2 regions of the Streptococcus hepaticus genome follow, and region 1 is predicted to be linked to the other one. Evidence: predicted binding sites of a transcription regulator. Region 1 holds the regulator's gene; the other holds the start of a gene.

Region 1 (10,777 bases):
TTGATTTACCAACATTTGGACGACCAATTAGGCTGAATTTGATCATATCTGGATTTTGTTCTTCCACTTCATGTGGTAGGTTTTCTACGATTGCATCCAAGACATCCCCTGTCCCAATCCCGTGGACAGATGAAACTGGGTATGGATCCCCCAAACCAAGCGCATAAAAATCATAAATGTCACTGCGCATCTCAGGGTTATCAACCTTGTTAACTGCTAGGATGACAGGTTTATGGGTCTTGTAAAGAATGCGGGCTACATATTCATCCGCATCGGTAATCCCTTCTTTACCAGACACGACAAAGACGATGACATCAGCTTCATCCATAGCAATCTCAGCCTGGTGCTTGATTTGATCCATAAATGGCGCGTCAACATCATCAATACCACCTGTATCAATGATAGAAAATTTGCGATTGAGCCAGTCAGATGTCGCATAAATCCGATCACGTGTCACGCCTTCTACATCTTCCACGATGGAAATGCGCTCTCCCGCAATCCGGTTAAACAAAGTCGATTTGCCGACGTTAGGACGTCCGACAATCGCGATAGTTGGTAAAGCCATATGGCCTCCTTTATTTCAATAATTTCTGTTCTTTCAAAAATGCTGCTGTCATCGGATGTTCTGGATGACCAAACTGCTGAGCAATCCTCTCTGACCACAATTCCGTCTGACGAGCACCTGCGTAGTCTGTCATAACCTGGTCAAAATCCTGAATGACCTTTTCAGACTGCTCTTTGTAAACTTCATCAAAGACCAAGACTTCCTGTGGTAATCGAGGTTTGACTTCATTGTGCTTTTTAGGAACACCCAAAGCAATCCCAAAAATAGGATAAGTATAGGTTGGAAGTTGCAAAATGCTAGCAATTTCATCTGCATTTTGACGAATCATACCGATGAAGACACCACCATAGCCCATGCTCTCTGCAGCCAAGAGGACGTTTTGTCCCACCAAAGCTGCATCAACAGAAGTCACCAAGAGATTGTCCACACCATCCGCATGAAACTCCTCTTGATATAAGGTTACTGCTTTTTCCGCCCGATTAAGATCCCCTAGGAAAATCAAAAAAGTATCACATTTTAAAATCCATGGTTGAGGATGCACATCATATATTGCTTGTTTTTGTTCTGCCGAACGCACCTTGATAATCGAGTAGGACTGGAAATTTTTCCAGCTAGAAGCAGCTTGACCAGCCTCTAATATCGCTGTCAGGTCAGCAGCTGGAATAGTCTCCCCCGTAAAGGAACGAACAGAGACATGCCTTTTCATCAATTCAATAGTTTCATTCATGACGACGATTTCCCCCTTCTAAATGAAGTTCACGAGCTAGATAACGAATGCGCTCCATGACACGCTTGGCTTGCCAGGTTTCGTCCCCCGATTTCCCTGCTGAAAAATGTCGTTCCAAATCTGCAAATGAGAAATTAGAAGTGAAGAAAGTCGGCAAATTTTCCTGCATACGGTACTGTAGGATAACCTGCAAGACATCGTCTCGTACCCAAGATGAATGCTGCTCCGCACCAATATCATCTAAAATCAAGACTTCTGCTGTTTTAACTTCATCGATCCGTTCCTTAACTGAACCCGAACTAATGGCATTCTTAATATCCACAACAAAGGTTGGGTAATGAAGCATGGTCGTTGACATTTCATGACGAAGGGACAGCTGATGAGCTAGGTAGGCCATGAGATAACTCTTGCCAATTCCAAAATTTCCAAAGACATAGAGTCCTTTGTTATCACGTCCGACCCGACTCAAAAATTCATTAATTGCTTCGTAAATCGGCATACGATTGACATCTTCAAAGTCTAAATCTACTGCTGTGATAGACTTGAGACTAGCTGGCAACGAAATCAGCTGAATCCTGTTTTTAATAGCTTCTGCCTTGCGGTACTCGACCAATTCCAGCGTTTCTTGGTAAGAAACATCTGCGTACCCTTCATTCATAACCAAAACAGGCTTGTAACCAAGAGCAATGTAGGTTGGATCCTTGGCTAGGAATTTTTTCCGTTCATTGAGGTATTCAAAAAACTTAGAAAGGGAGCGACTGACCTCCTCTTCCGTCAAGCCATGCTGTGCGATAAAATCCGCCACTTCCACATCACTGACAATCTCAGCATAGAGCTCTTGAAATGATTTCCGTCCGCGATTTTCAGTTTTCATGTTTTCTTGCACTGGATTCATAGGTCACCTCCCTTACTTTCTTGCCCCAACATCTGGCGACGAAGCGCCTCCAGTTTTTCTTGATCTTGGGCTGTTTTTTCTTGCTTAACTTCTTTTTTGCTCCATTCAGGTACATTGCTACTTGTCGGAGTTTTTGAGTTTGGTTTGACAGGCTTTGTACCTTCACGTAGAGCTAATACAGCTGCTTCTGCCGAGTTTATGCCACGATAAGAGAAGTCATTGGCCACCTTGAGAGCATATTTTTCATTGAGATTGGCTGAATCTACCCGATTGTAGGTGTAAAGAACGATAGCGTTGATGACCTCATCAAGTAAACCTAGCTGCGCCATTTCTTTTAAGCAGGTTCGCTCAGTTGCTGTCATAGCTGCCTTACGACTATTTTTAAGCAACTGTAAGAAATCAACTGGCTTGTGTTTTTTACTTTCTTGAATCAATGAAAGTTCTTGACTAGAAAATTGCCCCTTGCTCACAGGTTTATTCTGTACTTTTTGTTCCATCCGCTTGGTGGAAATGACAAAATCAATCGCCGTTTCCTTAGCAACTTGATAGGCTTCAAACCAAGTCCATCCAGCTTTCTCAGACAAATGGTGTAAAGCCAGTGTATCTGCTTGTTCATCGTGAAAACGCAAGTAATCCCGTGCCATTAACTGCTTAAAAGAAACCATATCGAAGTCTTTTAAGGGCTTAATTGAAATCTGAACTTGTCCTTCCATTGAGAAAACATCTGAAAATTGCTTGGTGATTTTCTGCTCAATTGCGGGTAAATCCTGAGAGAGTAACTGAACTGCAGGTTCCCCAATTTTTTTCACGAGAAGAGAATGGTAGAGAGTATGTTTGAGAAATTCCTGCTTAGATAGGGGAGGGAGAACTTGCAGACGCACTTCCTCATCTACCTGATAAACGTCCAACAGTTTCATAGCAGACAAGAGATCCATAGCCGCTTCAACAGCCTGCGTCCCCAAGCCCAAATGATTGAGTACACGGCTAAATTTATAACGACCAGCCCCATTGTCATAAAAAGACCAGAGGTAATGATAGAGTGCTGTCGCCTCCAAACCTAGAATAGGCTGGTAACAAACTGCCAAACTAGCAAAATCTGGTGTCATCTGCTGACCAGCCAAGTAGGCATAGGTATCGTTTGGTTTCATAGCTTAATCCTGCTTTTTGTGCTTGCCCGATTTAGTAATCTGCTTAAGCAAAATTTCCAACTCACTGACATCCTTGAAAGAGCGATAGACAGAAGCAAAGCGAACGTAGGTAATCTCATCTAAATCCACCAGTTCTTCCATGACGAGGTTACCAATGACATCACTTTCCACTTCGTTGTCACTTTGGGCACGAACTTTTTGTTCAATGCGATTAACAACGTCATCAATTTCTGCACTAGAAACTGGTCGTTTTTGCGCAGAGCGGATAATACCGTTAAAGATTTTTTCACGCGAAAATTGCTCACGCGTGCCATCTTTTTTGACCACAACCAGCGTTTTTTCTTCTACGCGCTCATAGGTTGTAAAACGATAATCGCACTTTTCACATTCACGACGACGACGGATTGTATTGCCATCTTCAGCCTGCCGACTATCTACCACACTGGACTTCAAGCTATTGCATTTTGGACAACGCATCTTCTCTCCCCCATTTTATCATTATCATCTCATTGTACCATACTTCTAGGCATAATAAAAGGGAGTAAGCTGAACTCACTCCTCTTCCAAACTCTTTTTTTCCGCCAAGCGGTCATAGGTCCATTCACGAACCAAGCGATATAGAACTGCGAAAATCGGCGTAAAGAAAACCATTCCCAAAAGACCAAAGAGATTTCCACCGATTAAGGCTGCAGCGAGGGTAAACAAAGTCGGAAGACCAACGGATTGCCCCACCACACGCGGATAAATAACATTCCCCTCAATCAGCTGAATCAACTGAAAGAGAACAATAGACCACAGGGCCAAGAGCGGATTTTGCACCGCCACAAAAAGGGCACTAATCAAACAAGCCGACAAAGGACCAATGTAAGGCACAAAGGAAAGCACACCCGCCAAAATCCCTGCCATCGCTGCATAAGGAATCCCTGATAGCGAATAGCCTGTAAAAACCAAGAGTCCGATAATACAGGCTTCCACGATTTGGCTCATGAGAAAGCGGTCGTAAGTATCAATAATCACTTCCCCCACATAGGTCACATTCTGAACCACTCTTCTTGGAAAAATTGCATGGAGCAACTTAGAGGTCATATGCTGTAAGTGTTCCTTGCTGGCTAGAATACTCAGTGTGAAAAAGAAAGCCATAATCAAGGTTAAGACATTTGAAAAAATTCCCGAAACATTGCTTGCCAAACCTGTTAAAAACTTGGTAAGATAGCCCGACAAGCTATCCCAACCCGTAAACTTGCTGACATATCCATTAACCTGTTGCCCTACCTTACTTGATAGAATGCCATTTTCTTGTAGCGTAGAGACAAGCTTAGGAATCGCCTCATTGGTTACACTAACGAGTTGAGAGATGGTGGTCGTCAAGGTCGGCAGGATAATCATGACCAAGCCCGTTACAATCAAAGCAAAGGCTACCAAAACCCCAGCAATAGCTACGGGACGGCTGGATTTTTTTAAAAACGGCACCTTCTCGATAAGGTGCTCTAATTTTTTCATGGGAACGTTGAGGACAAAAGCAAAAATAGCTCCGATCAATAGCGAATTGACGCTTCCTAACAGAAGAGAAATCAACTTCAACATTTCCTCATATCGCAGCACCGCTAAGAGTACCAAGGCAGAAAAGGTAATCAGCAGTATTTTTTCTTTAAATGTAGTCTTCATAGAACTTCCTTTTTCACGAAATTTTTAACTATTATACACTAAATCTACCAAAAAATCAGATGAGAGAACCCTCATCTGATTGCAATTGATATTCCATTAGTCACGCATGGCATAGCCAACACCACGAATGGTTTTAATATAGGATAATTGACCTGGCAAATCTAGTTTTCCTCGAAGATAACGAATGTAAACATCCACGACATTTGTCTCCGTTCCAGATTCATACTGCCAGACCTTTTCCAGTAACTGTTCCCGTGTCATGGTATCCTGACTGTTCATCAGAGTCGCCAATAGGTCATATTCGCGACGGGTAAGGGAAATTAATTCTGCCCCACGCGTCACCGTCCGATTTTGAAAATCAATCTTTAAATCACGATAAGCCGCATGCAATTTCACCTGCTTACAATGCTCATCAATAAAATCACGACCACGGAAAATCATATCTACTTGACCAACCAAGTCTTGAATGACAAAGGGTTTTATGGTGTAAGAAACCGCATAAGAACGGATTTCATCACCATATCGTTCCGCTTCATCCGGCTCCGCAACCACAATGATGACCGTTGCTGGCTTGATTCTAAGAATACTAGCAGCCAAGTCCTTACTGGTCATATCAGATAACTGAAAACTCATGATAATAAGATCAAAATCTGTTTCATTTGCAAGCTGGAGCGCTTCTTGCCCCGTCGCTGCGTAATCCACAATATAGTCTTTTTTCTGCAATTCCATGGATACAAAATGCGACAGATTTCGCTCTTTACCTGCAATTAAAATCTTCTTGGCCATATCTTATTTTTCATCATACCATGAGTAATGGAAGATCCCTTCTTTGTCTTTACGTTCATAAGTGTGGGCACCGAAGTAGTCACGTTGTGCTTGGATTAAGTTAGCTGGCAAGTTTTCTGCACGGTAGCTATCGAAGTAAGTGATAGCTGCTGAGAAGGTTGGCACTGGCACACCTGCTTGAATAGCAAGACTCACAACGTCACGAACAGATTGTTGGTACTTAGCCGTTACATCAAGGAAGTATTCATCCAAGAGAAGGTTAGCCAAGTCTGCTTCACGGTTGTAAGCATCCGTGATTTTTTGCAAGAAACGTGAACGAATGATACATCCTGCACGCCAGATTGACGCGATATCTGCAAATGGCAAGTCCCAGTTGTTTTCTTTAGAAGCCACACGGAGCTGTGCAAAACCTTGTGCATAAGAAATGATTTTTGAGAAGTAAAGGGCTTGACGGATTTTTTCAATCAATTCAGCCTTGTCGCCTTCATAGTTAAATTGAGCTGGCTTTGGAAGAACCTTGCTAGCATGTACACGCTCTTCTTTGTAAGTTGAGATATAACGCGCAAACACAGACTCAGTGATGAGTGACAATGGCACACCCAAATCAAGTGATTGTTGGCTTGTCCATTTACCAGTCCCTTTGTTACCAGCGGCATCAAGAATATAATCTACGATTGGACCATCTTGACCTTCATCATCTTTGCGTTTCAAGATATCAGAAGTGATTTCAATCAAGTAGCTATCCAATTCACCTTGGTTCCACTCAGTAAAGATTTCAGCCATTTCGTCTACTGACAAACCAAGCAAGTGTTGCATAAGGTCATATGACTCAGCAATCAATTGCATGTCACCGTACTCAATACCGTTGTGCACCATTTTTACGTAGTGACCGGCACCGTTAGGACCGATATAGGTCACACATGGAGCCCCATCTTCTGGTGCTTTTGCTGAAATTTCTTCCAAGACATCCGCCACCAATTCGTAGGCTTCTTTTTGACCACCAGGCATGATAGAAGGACCTTCGAGGGCACCTTTTTCACCACCAGAAACACCTGTTCCGATGAAGTTAATACCTGAGTCAGCCAATTCATTTGAACGACGGATGGTATCTTCAAAGTAAGTATTCCCACCGTCAATTAAGATATCACCCTTGTCCAAATAAGGAAGAAGAGATTGAATCGTTGCATCAGTTCCCTTACCAGCTTGCACCATGAGCATGATACGGCGTGGTTTTTCAATCGAATTTACGAAAGATTCCACATCATAACTTGGTACTAATTTTTTACCTGGGTTGCTAGCAACCACATCTTCTGTTTTATCTGCTGAACGGTTGTAAATGGCAACTGTGTAACCACGTGATTCAACGTTGAGGGCGAGGTTGCGACCCATTACGGCCATCCCTACTACACCAAAGTTTGCTTTTGTCATGAGTTTGCTCCTCTGTAATAGTTTATCTTGTTTATTGTACACCAAAAGGGGCGATTTTGCAAATATTCTGTCAATTTCATTCTTGGTCAAAAAGCCCTTGTAACTGGGCAAAAGGACTAGCTGCTTCTTTTTTCTCCTGCTGACTTTCTTGGAAATCTTCTTCGGTCAAAAGAGTCCAGTCACTTCCAGAAGGCAAGTCTGCCCCTGCTTCTTCTTCGGGCGTTAAAATTTTCATCGGAATATTGAGTAAGATGTTGTCCGCTACGCTTTCATCCAAGCGAATTTGTTCATCTTCTACCACCAAGACCATATCTGCGTCCACCAAGTCTTTTTCCTTTAGGACGGATTCATCTGCCACAAAAATTTCATTAACCGTCACCGTTTCTACCTTCTCAACAGGCTTGAGCGAGCGACTGGATGCCAAGGTAATGGTATAGGACATGATATAGTCTAAGAAGTAAAAACCTGCTTCAAAGCGGACACTTCCTTGAGCATGAACAGCTGATAAATCAAGGATTTCACTATTTCGCGCCTTGAGCTCTTCCGTCACTTCTAGATTTTTCTCAAAAGAAATGCCTTCTGGATTTTTTTGAATATCATAAATATGAAACATGGTCCACCTTCTATCCTTCCAAGGCTGTCAAGTAATTGTAGACTTGCTGGCCAGCCATAGCGCCATCTCCAACAGCTGTTGTCACTTGGCGAAGGTGTTTTTGACGGATGTCGCCTGCGGCAAAAATCCCTGCTTGGCTTGTTTCCATCAGATCATTGGTTACAATCCAGCCAGCCTCATCTGTTATGTTCAAATCAGCTACCGCTTCTGTCATTGGATCTAGTCCGACATAGATAAAGACGCCGCCAAAGGCATGTTCTGACACTTCACCAGTTTTAACATTTTTCAAGACAACAGATTGAACCTTACGGTCGTCGCCCTTGATTTCTTCTACCACACTATCCCATATGACATTGATTTTTTCATTGGCAAAGGCACGATCTTGAAGAACTTTTTGCGCACGAAGTTGATCACGACGGTGAACAATGGTTACTGATTTGGCAAATTGAGTCAAGAAAGCTGCTTCTTCCACTGCAGAATCCCCTCCACCAACAACCAAAAGGTCTTGTTCTCGGAAAAAAGCTCCATCGCAGACAGCACAGTAAGATACACCGCGGCTGTTATATTCCGCTTCGCCAGGGACTCCTAGAAGACGGTGTTTAGCACCCATAGCAAGGACAATCGATTTTGTCTCCAAAGTCTCATCTTCGGTAATGACTTTCTTGACTAATCCCTCGTTTTCAATGCGAACTACTTGTCCAAAGAGGTGTTCTACACCAAACTTCTCAAGAGGTTCAAACATTTTTTCAGACAATTCTGGGCCTGAAATATTAGCATAGCCTGGATAATTTTCAATATCAGCCGTATTTTGCATCTGACCGCCGTAAATCCCACGTTCCAAAAGCGCCACTTTGAGGTTACTGCGACCAGCATAGAGAGCCGCAGTCATCCCTGCTGGCCCCGCTCCAATAATAATTGTATCGTACATATTTTCTACTTTCTAAACCTTAAACATGATGAGAATGCCGACAATTCCAAAAGCAAGTATCGGGATTGTCATAACATTAATCATCAACAAATCCATTAAAAACTGATGGCGGTCGTTAGCAGTCCTATCTAGCCCCTTCCCAGCTCGTCTTGCAAACCAAATCAGGCTTAGAAGCAAGACAATAATAGCTGAAAAAAGGAGACTTTGCAGATAGAGGCTTAAAATCATTTGCAACATATGCCCACCTCAATTAAAAGCTTTGGCGTTTAGCTTTACGCTCTGCACGTCCTTTAGCACGCGCTTCTACGCGCTTAGTCTTACGGCGTTTTTCATCCACAGCCCACTTAATTTTCTTTTTGTAACCTGGCTTGATTTTTTTCTTTTTCTTCTTGATCAATCCAATCATTTCCAAGTCCAGTTTCTCATTTGACTTTTCACGATTGGCACGACGGTCACGATCATAGGTATCTTGGAATTCGCCGTCTTTGATTTCCTTAGGTTGGAACTTGATATTCATCTTCTCCAACTCACGGATATCCGCATCATCGCTTGGTTGATAAAGAGTAATGGCAATTCCAGACAAGCCATTTCGCCCTGTACGACCGACACGGTGAACAAAGAAGGACAAGTCTTGCGGAATCGCATCGTTGATGACATGGCTGACACCTTCAATATCAATCCCACGCGCCGCTAAATCTGTTGCTACGATATACTCAAAATCCAAGTTTTTCACTTGGTTCATAATGCGTTTGCGTTCACGCGGTGGCACGTCTCCGTGAATTTTTGCCACTTTTAAGCCATTTGACAAAAGGTAATTGTGCAATTCGTCTGCACGTTCCTTGGTGTTGACGAAAATCATTGCCAAGTAGGGTTGCATGATTTTTGTCATTTGGAGAATTTGTGCATTCTTGTCACGACCTTTTGTCGATACCAACCAATTTTCAATAGTATCAGCAATGACAGTCTGAGTCTTGATTTTTTCCATGACAGGATTAGACAAATATTTCTTCAAAAATGGCTGCAATTTTTGCGGAATAGTCGCTGAAAAGACCATAAATTGCAAGTGTTTTGGCAAGCTAGATGCAATCTTATCTACTGTTTCTAAGAAGCCCATATCCAAGGTCATATCGGCCTCGTCCACCACAAAAGTTGTTGCCTTGTGAATCGCCAAATCACCAGATTTCACCAAATCGTAAATCCGTCCTGGTGTCCCGATAACGATGTGAGGCTGACTAGACTGCAACTTCTCAATCTGACGGTTCTTATCCGTCCCACCAACATAATTCACCACACGAATCTCTGTCTCAGAGTGGTCAGCAATTTGCTTGGCCGCTTGGTAAATCTGCGTCGCCAACTCACGCGATGGAGCAGTGATTACTGCCTGTACAAAGTCTTGATTCTCATCTAATTTTTGGAAAAGCGGAATCAAGAAGGTGTGTGTTTTCCCTGAACCAGTCTTGGACTCGCCAACCAAGTCACGTCCTGATAAGACAACCGGAATCAACTTTTCCTGTACTTCTGTCGCCGTGATAAATTGGATAGCTACTAGAGCTTCCTGAATGTAATTTTTTAATGTAAATTCTGTAAATTTCATAGTTTCCTCTTTTTCTACTTATTCCTATTATAGCAAATTTTTTCCTTTACTGGCAAAATCTGAACTGACCTTCTCTGACAAAAACAAAAACCAGCACTAGGCTGATTTTTTAAATTACAAATATAGAAAAGCTAGAGTGATCAAACTCATGACCAGACCAACTCCCCAAAGGAAGAAGTCAACTTGCCATTCCGACCATTTTTTAGTTTTACCAGTCAGGCCACCTAATTCCAAATGGTGATGGAAAGGAGTCATACGGAAAATCCGACGACCTTCCCCATATTTTTTCTTAGTGTACTTGAAGTAGCTCACCTGCATCATAACCGATGAGGTTTCAAAGACATAAACCAAGCCGATAAAGAGCAAGGTCCATTCTTGATGGAGGGCAATTGAAATAGTTGCAAGCATCCCGCCTAGAGCTAGACTTC
Region 2 (10,777 bases), on a different contig from region 1:
CAAGTAGGTCTGTATCGGTCTTTTCTTTGCGACCAAGTTGGTGGTCAATAGCAAGGCGGCAGAGCCAGAAATCCTCTGACTGAGCAAACTCGAGCATGAGATCACGAATGCGGTCATCAACGATATTACCAAAAATCCTATCTAAGCTATCAATGGAATCCCACCATTGGTGACTAGTTGCGTAGGTGAGGAGCTTTGGAATATCATCGAAGGTCAGAAGTGTTTGCTGGGATTTCAAATAGTCACAGACAAAATAATCTAACTCGCGATGAGGAAGATTCCAAGCCAAATCCAGTAAGTCCCAGTCCAAGAATTTAGCCTTTTTATCTGCTGCGATAATATCCTTATAAAGTAGTCGGCGGGCAGGCGTACGGACGCCGAAGAAGGAAAATTGATGACGGAGGTAAGCGGACATGGCTTCTGCGTCTTTAGGATTTGCTGCCGCTTCAAATCGATTTACTAAGAGATTGTATTTTTCTTGTGTATTCATTGTTTGAATTATTTCCTTTTTCAAATGAGTAATAAGGTATTATATGATGAAAGTGGTGGTAAGTCAATTCTTTTGTCCAAGCCTGTCGCCGTCTTTCTAGCGCCAGCCATGTTATAATAGAGAAAAGGAGAAACTATGGTTTTATCAAAAAAGCGTGCTAGAAAAGTATTAGAAGAAATTATTGCCCTTTTTCCAGATGCTCAGCCAAGTCTGGATTTTCGCAACCACTTTGAGTTGGTGATCGCAGTTCTCTTGTCGGCTCAAACGACAGATGTTGCTGTTAATAAGGTTACCCCAGCTCTATTTGCTGCTTATCCAACGCCTCAAGCCATGGCGGAAGCTAGTGAGGCTGATTTGGCAAAATACATTGCAAGCTTGGGGCTCTATCGCAATAAGGCGAAATTTATGAAAAAATGCGCCCAGCAGTTAGTTGATGACTTTGATGGTGTCGTACCACAAACGAGGAAAGAGTTAGAGAGTCTGGCAGGAGTGGGGCGTAAGACGGCAAATGTGGTGATGAGTGTGGGATTTGGCATTCCAGCCTTTGCCGTAGATACCCATGTGGAGCGGATTTGCAAGCACCATGATATCGTGAAAAAATCAGCGACACCGAGAGAAGTGGAAGACTATGTCTGTTCGGTTCTTCCACCTGAAAAATGGTTGGCAGCTCACCAAGCCATGATTTATTTTGGGCGTGCTATCTGTCACCCTAAAAATCCAGAGTGCCACCAATACCCGCAATTATATGATTTTTCGGATTGTTGAGAGTGAGATAAATGAGATTTTAACCACTACGTTTTATGTTCCAATCAACATCAATAAAGGAGCTAGACTTGTTGCCTAGCTCTCTTTTTATGGAAAAAGCCATAACACCATTAGTGAACTAATGATGGCTAACAGGGCGCAAGCTAAAGAAAATGCTAGCACAATGAGTGGTTTTTGATAGGGATATTTAGCCTTTTCTACCCGTTTTTCTATAGTATCAAGGGTTCGTCCCTCGGAGATGGCGACAATTTCTTTATAGGTTTGTACATCATATTTCTTTTTAAAGGCTTCAATGCGATTGGCATAGAAAGATAGGGGAATGAGCAATAAAGCCCAGAGAAGGAAACCCCACCAACCTAAAAAGTGCAGTAGCGGAAAGGCGCTAAGAGCGGAAATAATCATCAATGCCAACATATAATAGGTATCGTGACTGAGCCTGTCTTGTTCTTGATGAGTGATGATGATTTTCATTTCTTCCAAATCTCCTTTTATAAGAGTATCAAGAGTCACTTGAAAAATCTGACTGAGGAGTAGCAAACTATGAATATCGGGATAGGTTTTATCATTTTCCCAGTTTGAAATACTTTGTCGACTGACATATACTTTTTCAGCCAGTTCTTCCTGTGAGAGTTGTAGTGATTTGCGGTAGTTGACAATTTGCTGACCAAGTTTCATATTTTTCTCCTTTTGATATCATTAGTGTACTCATAGAAGCCATTTTTGTCTATCAAAAGTCTTTTACATCTAATATTGTTAGCTTTTTTATAGTTTATCACATAGTTGATACGAGGTTGACAAGAAAAATTCCCTATCAATGAGATAGGGAATCTGTTTATAATTCAATTTCTAAGACAATCGGTGTGTGGTCTTGACGAGCACCAGAGTCAATCATATCAGACTTGGTAATCTTGTCAGCAAGGCGGTCAGAGGTCAACCAGTAGTCGATTCTCCAGCCCGTATTGTTGATTTTTGAGGTCTTGCTACGTTGTGCCCACCAGCTGTAAGCATTCAAGATATCACCGTGCATGTGGCGGAAGGTATCGGTAAAACCTTTTGATAAGAGGTGGGTAAAGCCAGCTCGTTCTTCGTCGGTAAAACCTGGGGAACGGCGATTACTGTTTGGGTTTGCCAAGTCGATTTCCTTGTGGGCTACGTTGTAGTCACCTGTTGCGAGGACAGGTTTTTGGGCATCCAATTCTGCCAAGTAAGCTGCGTATTGGACATCCCAAATTTGACGGTCTTCCAAGCGTTTCAAGCCGTCACCAGCATTTGGTGTGTAGACTTGTGTGACGAAGAAATTGTCAAATTCCAGCGTAATGATACGTCCCTCTGCATCCATGGTAGTAGGAGCACCGATTTCAGGGAAAGTGATAGTAGGTGTCCACTCCTTGCGGTAGAGAAACATGGTACCTGCATAGCCTTTGCGGGCTGGCTCTACAGATGAACGCCAAGCAACCTCGTGATTTGGGAAATAGTCAGATAAGATTTCCAAGTGTTTTTTGGTAGGCCCTTTGGCAGAGAGTTTAGTCTCTTGAATGGCGATAATATCTGCATTTTCAGCTACAAGTGTATCAATAACAGCGCGTGAGAGGAGGGCGCGTGGCGAATCGCTGGTAAGAGCAGCGTTGAGGGAATCGATGTTCCAAGAAATGAGTTTCATAATCTTTCCTTTATTTTTTTTTTGATATTTAACGGAGTTCGGTCTGGTAGCCGTGGTCTAGATGTCCACGATAGTAGAGTTCAGATAGGTCAGGATTTTCCATGACTTCCAGCATGGTCAGAAGGTCACCTGCGGTATTATCTTTGGTGAGAGAAGATTTTGGGAGCCATTTGACTTCACCTTCTTCAGAAGAGCGAAGTGTCCCGCTGAATTGATTAGTACGGTAGAGAAAGACTAAGTAGCGCTCGTTCTCACGAGTTGTCCAATTTTTCATACCGACCAGACGAGGATTTTCAATGGTTAGCCCTGTTTCTTCATAGACTTCACGGACGACCGCTTCATGGAGGGATTCATCCCCTTCAATATGACCACCAGGAAAGGCAATCCCATGCCAGCTATAAAGCTCGGCAGGTCGATCTTGGACGACTACGTTTCCATTTTCATCCTCGATAAGGCACATATTGGTCAAAATAACAGGCTGGCTTCTACTCATAGGAACTCCTTTTCTATACTGGACATATTTTACCAAAAATATGGATTGAGTGCGAGCGTGAGTGATTGAAAAACTATTTAGAAAAATTTCGAAATAGTTCTTGACGATTAAAAAAGAAGGAGTATAATCTATTTAGAAGAATTTCAAAATAGATAGGAGGACAATTCATGGCATTCGCAAAAACGTTTAAGGCATTATCAGATCCCGTCCGCCGAGATATCTTAACCTTATTGAAAAATGGACACCTGTCAGCAGGAGACATCGCCTGCCAATTCGATATGACGGCGTCGACCATTTCCTATCATCTCAAACTGCTCAAACAAGCAGATTTGATTATGGAAAGACGGGAGAAAAATTTTATTTATTACGAGCTGAATACCTCTGTTTTGGAAGATATTCTGGTCTGGATTTCTGATTTGAAAGGAGATTCTCATGAAAATCAATAAAAGATTATTAGTACTGACTTCCCTTATTTGCCTCCTACCAATCGTTTTTGGACTCTTGGTCTGGAAACAATTACCGACTCAAGTTCCAACACATTTTGGATTTTCGGGAGAGGCAGATGGCTATTCGAGCAAGATTGAAGCGGTATTTATCCTGCCTCTCATTTTGCTGGCACTACATATTTTTACCATTGTTTTTACAGCAATCAGTCCCAAATCAAGTAATGTCGGTCCTAAAATAACCAAGATTATTTACTGGATGCTTCCTCTACTAGCCCTGTTGGTCCAAGTTAGCACCTTTTTAGTGGCACTTGGTTATCTGAAAAATCCTAGTCAACTGATTATTGGCTCTATCAGTCTGCTCTTTATTATCTTAGGGAATTACTTGCCAAAACTTCGTCAAAATTACACTGTTGGAATCAAGTTGCCTTGGACCTTAAATGATGAGAAGAACTGGAATCGCACTCATCGTATGGCAGGAAAAGTTTGGGTCGTTTGCGCTAGTCTGTCCTTGCTGACTTGTCTATTTCCAACCCTCACTCCTTATATTTTTCTGCCAAGTATTGCGCTGATGATCTTGGTGCCGGTGATTTATTCCTATCAGATTTCAAAAAAAGAAGCCTAGAAAATTAGGCTTCTTTGCGTACGTCATTCATTTTTTCTGAAATCAAGTCAAATACTTTTTCCCAATCAGTGTCTTGCATGACATCAAAATGATCGGTATCAATCATCATTTTAGGGCTGTAATCATAACGGTCATACCAATCTTGATAATGAGAGTGGAGGAGTCGATAGTAGTCTTCTAGTCCATTTTCAGTAGTTGGTTGCTCGAAGGAACGTCCACGTTTTTTGATATTATTCATAATATGGTCAAAGCTACCATTGAGGTAAATCAACAAATCTGGTGCTTTTTTAGGAAGTCCGTCGATTTCCTCCATCATATTATCCAATAATTCAAGGTAGAGATTGTATTCTTCTTGGCTAATATTTCCTTGTAAGGTATTGATATAGGTGAAAAGAGCATCTTCGTAGATAGAGCGGTCCAAAACATTGTCATCTGCCAGATAGGCCTCTTTGATTGATTTAAACCGTTTGTTTAAGAAATAAATTTGTAAAGCAAAACCGTATTTATCTGGCTCTTCATAATATTTATCTAAAATAGGATTGTTGTCTACTGGTTCAAAAAAGGCTTCCGTTCCCAATGCTTCAGCCAATCGAGATGTGTAGGTTGTTTTTCCCACACCGATCATGCCTGCTAGTATTATCACGATAGTGATGTACCTCCGAATATGATGTTATAGTTGAGCGTTTCAATGGTAAGATTGAAACAACCACAATAGATTGTATAATCCTTACAATTATAACACTAAATAGGAATTTTACAAGGGTAGTGTAGGGAAGGTTTGTCTTGGTTTGTTACGGATACCTTGTGGTGTGGACTATAAAAATCACTGGAAATATGGTAAAATGTTTCAGTTAGGGAATAGTACTTGCTCTATCTCCCGATGAATAACGCGTCTCATTTGCGCGAAAGGAGTCATTATGACAGATAAGAAAAACTTTTATATTACTACACCGATTTACTACCCATCAGGGAAATTGCACATCGGGTCTGCCTACACAACTATTGCCTGTGATGTTTTAGCACGTTACAAACGGCTCATGGGCTATGATGTGCATTACTTGACAGGTCTTGATGAGCATGGTCAAAAAATCCAACAAAAGGCTGAAGAAGCTGGTATCACCCCACAAGAATACGTTGATGGCATGGCCAAAGGCGTTAAAGAATTGTGGGAGCTTTTGGATATTTCTTATGACCAATTTATCCGTACCACAGATGATTACCATGAAGCAGCCGTTGCTAAAATTTTCCAACGTTTGCTTGATCAAGGTGACATTTACCTTGGCGAATACACTGGTTGGTACTCAGTTTCTGATGAAGAATTCTTTACAGAAAGCCAGTTGGCAGAAATTTACCGTGATGAAAATGGCAGGATGATTGGTGGGGTTGCCCCATCAGGTCACGAAGTGGAAAAAGTGTCTGAAGAGTCTTATTTCTTCCGCATGAGCAAATACGCTGACCGCCTTAAGGCTTACTATGCAGAGCATCCAGAGTTCATTCAACCAGACGGTCGTATGAATGAAATGCTTAAAAACTTTATCGAACCAGGTTTGGAAGACTTGGCAGTTTCTCGTACAACCTTTACTTGGGGGGTTAAAGTTCCTAACGACCCTAAACACGTGGTTTACGTTTGGATTGATGCCCTTTCTAACTATATCACTGCCCTTGGTTACAATAATGACCTACCAAACCACATGGACAAATTCTGGGGCAATGATGTGTCTCGTGAAGTCATCCACATGATTGGTAAGGACATCCTTCGTTTCCACTCCATCTACTGGCCAATTATGTTGATGGCCCTTGATTTGCCATTGCCAACACGCCTGGTCGCTCACGGTTGGTTTGTCATGCAAGATGGTAAAATGTCTAAGTCTAAAGGGAACGTGGTCTACCCAGAAATGTTGGTAGAACGCTTCGGTCTTGATCCATTGCGTTACTACCTCATGCGTTCATTGCCAGTTGGTTCAGACGGTACCTTCACACCTGAAGACTACGTTGGACGTATCAACTATGAATTGGCTAATGACCTTGGAAATCTTTTGAACCGTACGGTTGCTATGATTAACAAATACTTCGGTGGTGAGGTTCCGGCCTTTGCGACAGCAACTGAATTTGACGCAGACTTAGCAGCAGTTGTAGCTGATAGCATTGCGGGTTATCACAAACAAATGAAGGCTGTTGATTACCCACGTGCCCTTGAAGCGGTTTGGACAATCATTTCACGTACCAACAAGTACATTGATGAAACAGCTCCTTGGGTACTTGCCAAAGATGAAGCTGACCCTGACCGCGACAAATTGGCGGCGGTAATGGCTCACTTGGCAGCTAGCCTCCGTGTCGTAGCGCATCTCATTCAACCATTCATGATGGAAACTTCAAATGCTATTATGGAACAATTGGGACTTGCCTCTGCCTTTGCCCTTGAAACCCTTGAATTATCAGGACTTCCAACAGGTATCAAAGTGATTGCTAAAGGAACACCAATCTTCCCACGTCTAGATATGGAGAAAGAAATTGCCTACATCAAGGACCAAATGAATGCTGGCAAAGCGCCTGTTGAAAAAGAGTGGGTGCCAGAAGAAGTGGAATTGACCTCAAGTAAGGACCAAATCAAGTTTGAAGACTTTGACGCTGTGGAAATTCGCGTTGCTGAAGTGATCGAAGTTGAAAAAGTCGAAGGGTCGGACAAATTGCTCCGCTTCCGCTTGGACGCAGGCGACGCTGACCACCGCCAAATCTTGTCAGGAATTGCCAAATTCTATCCAAACGAACAAGAATTGGTCGGTAAAAAACTCCAAATCGTAGCCAACCTCAAACCACGTAAAATGATGAAAAAATACATCAGCCAAGGGATGATTCTCTCTGCAGAACACGATGGCAAATTGACTGTTTTGACGGTTGATAGCTCAGTTCCGAATGGAGCGATTATTGGGTAAGAAATAATGAAAACAGCGGTTTTTAGTGCCGTTGTTTTTGATTGACATAGAGTAAAAAACAAAACAGACTAGAACTTTCGTTCCAGTCTGTTTTGTTATCAGTTTTATAAATTTTGTAAAGCAGGTACGATAATAAAGATTGTAATGACCATATTTGCGACAACTAAGACAAGGCCGATGATGTTGAGGATTAGCTCTAATTTGTAATCGAAATCAGAGTTTTTCTTGCCGTTAAAAGCGAATACCAGGCCGATGATTCCACAAATCAAACCGACGATAGGCAAGAGGATACCACCAATAATAGAAATAATTCCAAGCACAAGTGGTGCAACTTTTTTCTTTTCTTGAATCATAAAAAATCTCCTTTAATTTACTAGTGTTTAGTATACCATCTATTTATTTGAAAGTCAAATTATTTTTATACAGAATAAGCTAGCGGAGTAGGAGTCGTTATCTAAATAATACTGAGGGATCACATGCTTAAGATGTTGAATGGGGACAGTTGATTATGTGTTTAAAGGAATCCGTTCTTTTTTGAAAAGACATCTAGCGTTTACCAAGGTATGGAAAATTATCGTTGAAAGAAGTGTGCGTATTTTCAGTATGTGTAGAATAAAAATATGAATATTTAATAGGTATTTTTAGGAAAAATCGAAATCACTTTCATATTGAAAACGTTTGCACTAAATGCTAGAATAACTTTGACATTAAATCTATATCGGAGGGCTTATGGAAAAGAAAAAATTCACCACAAAGCAATCGCTATTTGGGCATAGACAGTTAAAATATAGCATCAAAAAGCTGACGGTAGGAGTGGCTTCCGTCCTTGTTGGAGTTTTTTTTGCTATTTCAGCCAATACGGCATATGCTGAGGAAAATAGAGCGACTGTTTCAGAAGCAAGTGCTGTGCTTTTGTCGACTGAAACTGATGCAAACGATAGCGTAGATTCTACAAGAGAACTAGTAGCGGAGCCCACAATAGTCGGTTCTACAGAGGTAGATTCAGAAACCACAACAAGCGGTGTGGAACAACCTCTACCAGTAAATGAGCAGCCTATAGCGGATTATAGTGGTGAAAAGAGTAAACCAGATTTCAGTTTACGTGAGGGTGAGGATCGTGAGACTGCTATTCGTGAATTGAAAGTGCAGATTGAGGATAAGAAAAAGAGCATTGAGTCTTTTTCCAGCGATGCTCCACGTCGTGCGGATTTGGAAAATTTTTTGAAGTTACTCAATGAGCGATTGGCCTTTCTAGAAAATTCTGTTGAGGAGTCAGAAGGACCAGTAGCCCCAAGTGTAGCCGTAGAGCCTTCTGCACCGACTACGCCAAATGTAGTAGCAGATCAATCAACCACCACAAGCATTCCAAGTACAGACCAGCCAAAGTTTGCCCTACGTCCAGGTGAAAAATTGGATCAGGCGATAAAAGATGTAACCAAACAAATTTCTGATACGGAAGAAACCCTGAAATCTCCTATCATTGAAGAGCAACGACGTATTGACTTAAAAAACTTTTTGAACTTACTTCAAGAACGTCTGGCTTATCTTCAAAAACTAAATTTACGTTCAGGTGAAGAACTGGAACCAGCTATTAAAGATTTACAGAAACAAATCGCTGATACTGAGCAAACCTTGCAACTCACGACGCTGAATGAAGATACTCGTGCCTACTTAGAAAAAATATTGCCTCTCTTTAAAGAACGTCTGGCTGCTCTTCAAACCCTAGTTAGACAAACACCAAATTCGGAAGAACAACCTAGCGAGGCAACAACTGCAACTTCTGAAGCAACTGTACCAGCTCCTTCAGAAGTTGACCAACCAACATCATCCGAAACTGAGACACCGATAGCAGAAGCTAAGATTGCAGCAGGTTATTTCCGATTGCACTTTAAACAATTACCAAACGGCTATAGCAAAGAAAATATCGGTCTATGGCTTTGGGATGATGTGGAGACTCCTTCAGAGAAGAAGGGAGGCTGGCCACAGGGAGCAACAAGTTTCACGACTGCCACAGAGGATAACTATGGTTATTACCTAGATGTTAAAATGGCAGACAAAGAAGTATTGACTAAGCTCTCTTTCAAACTAAATGGCCTGTTGGACAGCAAAGATTTGAGTCCAGACCGTACACTTGAAATTCTTAGTACAAAGATGAATGAAGCATGGGTTGATGCTGAACATAATGTCTATGCCTACGAACCACTAGAAAAAGGCAGCATTCGCATTAATTATTTACGTGAAGATAAAAAATATGAGCATCTAGGAGCTTGGATTTGGGGAGATGTAAAAACGCCATCTGACTCTATCGGAAAATGGCCAAATGGTGCTGATTTTGAAAAGGAAGGGAAATACGGCTACTATGTGGATGTACCGCTGAAAGAAGCCGCTAAGATGCTTGGATTCTTGATTGTGAATGAGTCAAAACCTGACAATGCAAAAATCCAAGAGAAGAATTATGAATTTGGAGATGTAGCTCACCATACGCAAATCTTTGTAAAAGACAGCGATCCTAAGATTTATACAAATCCTTACTACATTGACCAAGTGAAACTTGTTGGTGCAAAGCAGAATTCACAGACAGAGCTGACAGCTTTCTTCTCAAATCTTGATGGTGTTACTAGAGAGGATTTAGCAAAAGTTCTGAAAGTAACAGACAAAGATAACAAGGATGTTTACTTTACAGAGTTGGTCGTAGATGCAGCTAATAAAATGTTGCATATCAAGGGAGAATTCTCAGCCGCAAATGCTCTTTACAAGGTGAAATATGAATCCAATGAGTTTGTTGCAAAAGTTTCATGGGAATTAAAAGATGAACTTTATGCCTATGATGGTAAATTAGGGGCAGAATTGACACAAAATGGTCGTCAGGCAACACTCAATGTGTGGTCACCAAGTGCAGACAAGGTTGAAGTTGTTGTCTACGATAAAATAGAGCAAGAGAAAGAAATTGCTACAGTTGAGATGGTCAAGGGTGAAAAGGGCGTCTGGTCAGTTCAACTCAATCAAACCAATGGAAAACTGTCTGATTTTACTGGCTACTATTACCAATACCGCATCATACGTGGGGATAAAACGGTATATGTTTTAGATCCATATGCGAAGTCTTTAGCACCTTGGAATAGCGATACAGCTAAAGGAGAGATTGGCGCTAAAGGTGTTGCCAAAGCAGCCTTTGTCGATCCAAGAAATTTGGGTCCAACAGACCTGTCTTACGCTAAAATTCCAAATTATACACATCGTGAAAAGGCTATTATCTATGAAGCACATGTCCGTGACTTTACTTCTGATGCTAGTATTGAAAAAGACTTACAGCATAAGTTTGGAACATTTGCTTCATTTGTTGAAAAATTGGATTACCTGCAAAAATT

The links. The regulator NrdR, encoded in region 1, represses ribonucleotide reductase genes. The targets are predictions, from matches to a motif close to ACACNATATATNGTGT.
Region 2: ACHUFA_RS03575 (deoxynucleoside kinase) is a predicted target of NrdR. The motif match lies at 5,183-5,198, and genes of this name have one in related genera.

Annotation. Positions count from the first base shown of each region.
Region 1 is NZ_JBINIY010000001.1:196,042-206,818, reverse strand. It holds gene der (ribosome biogenesis GTPase Der) at 1-565, opposite strand, end outside; gene ACHUFA_RS01110 (NADPH-dependent oxidoreductase) at 576-1,292, opposite strand; gene dnaI (primosomal protein DnaI) at 1,285-2,187, opposite strand; gene ACHUFA_RS01100 (replication initiation and membrane attachment family protein) at 2,184-3,335, opposite strand; gene nrdR (transcriptional regulator NrdR) at 3,339-3,812, opposite strand; gene ACHUFA_RS01090 (AI-2E family transporter) at 3,888-5,000, opposite strand; gene ACHUFA_RS01085 (response regulator transcription factor) at 5,097-5,786, opposite strand; gene gndA (NADP-dependent phosphogluconate dehydrogenase) at 5,790-7,214, opposite strand; gene ACHUFA_RS01075 (YceD family protein) at 7,291-7,827, opposite strand; gene trxB (thioredoxin-disulfide reductase) at 7,838-8,755, opposite strand; gene ACHUFA_RS01065 (DUF4059 family protein) at 8,768-8,992, opposite strand; gene ACHUFA_RS01060 (DEAD/DEAH box helicase) at 9,006-10,349, opposite strand; gene mraY (phospho-N-acetylmuramoyl-pentapeptide-transferase) at 10,464-10,777, opposite strand, start outside.
Region 2 is NZ_JBINIY010000002.1:227,070-237,846, forward strand. It holds gene ACHUFA_RS03540 (DNA alkylation repair protein) at 1-490, opposite strand, end outside; gene nth (endonuclease III) at 626-1,255, shown strand; gene ACHUFA_RS03550 (helix-turn-helix domain-containing protein) at 1,343-1,930, opposite strand; gene ACHUFA_RS03555 (exodeoxyribonuclease III) at 2,088-2,915, opposite strand; gene ACHUFA_RS03560 (8-oxo-dGTP diphosphatase) at 2,944-3,408, opposite strand; gene ACHUFA_RS03565 (autorepressor SdpR family transcription factor) at 3,576-3,854, shown strand; gene ACHUFA_RS03570 (SdpI family protein) at 3,841-4,476, shown strand; gene ACHUFA_RS03575 (deoxynucleoside kinase) at 4,481-5,119, opposite strand; gene metG (methionine--tRNA ligase) at 5,394-7,409, shown strand; gene ACHUFA_RS03585 (hypothetical protein) at 7,514-7,762, opposite strand; gene ACHUFA_RS03590 (pullulanase) at 8,139-10,777, shown strand, end outside.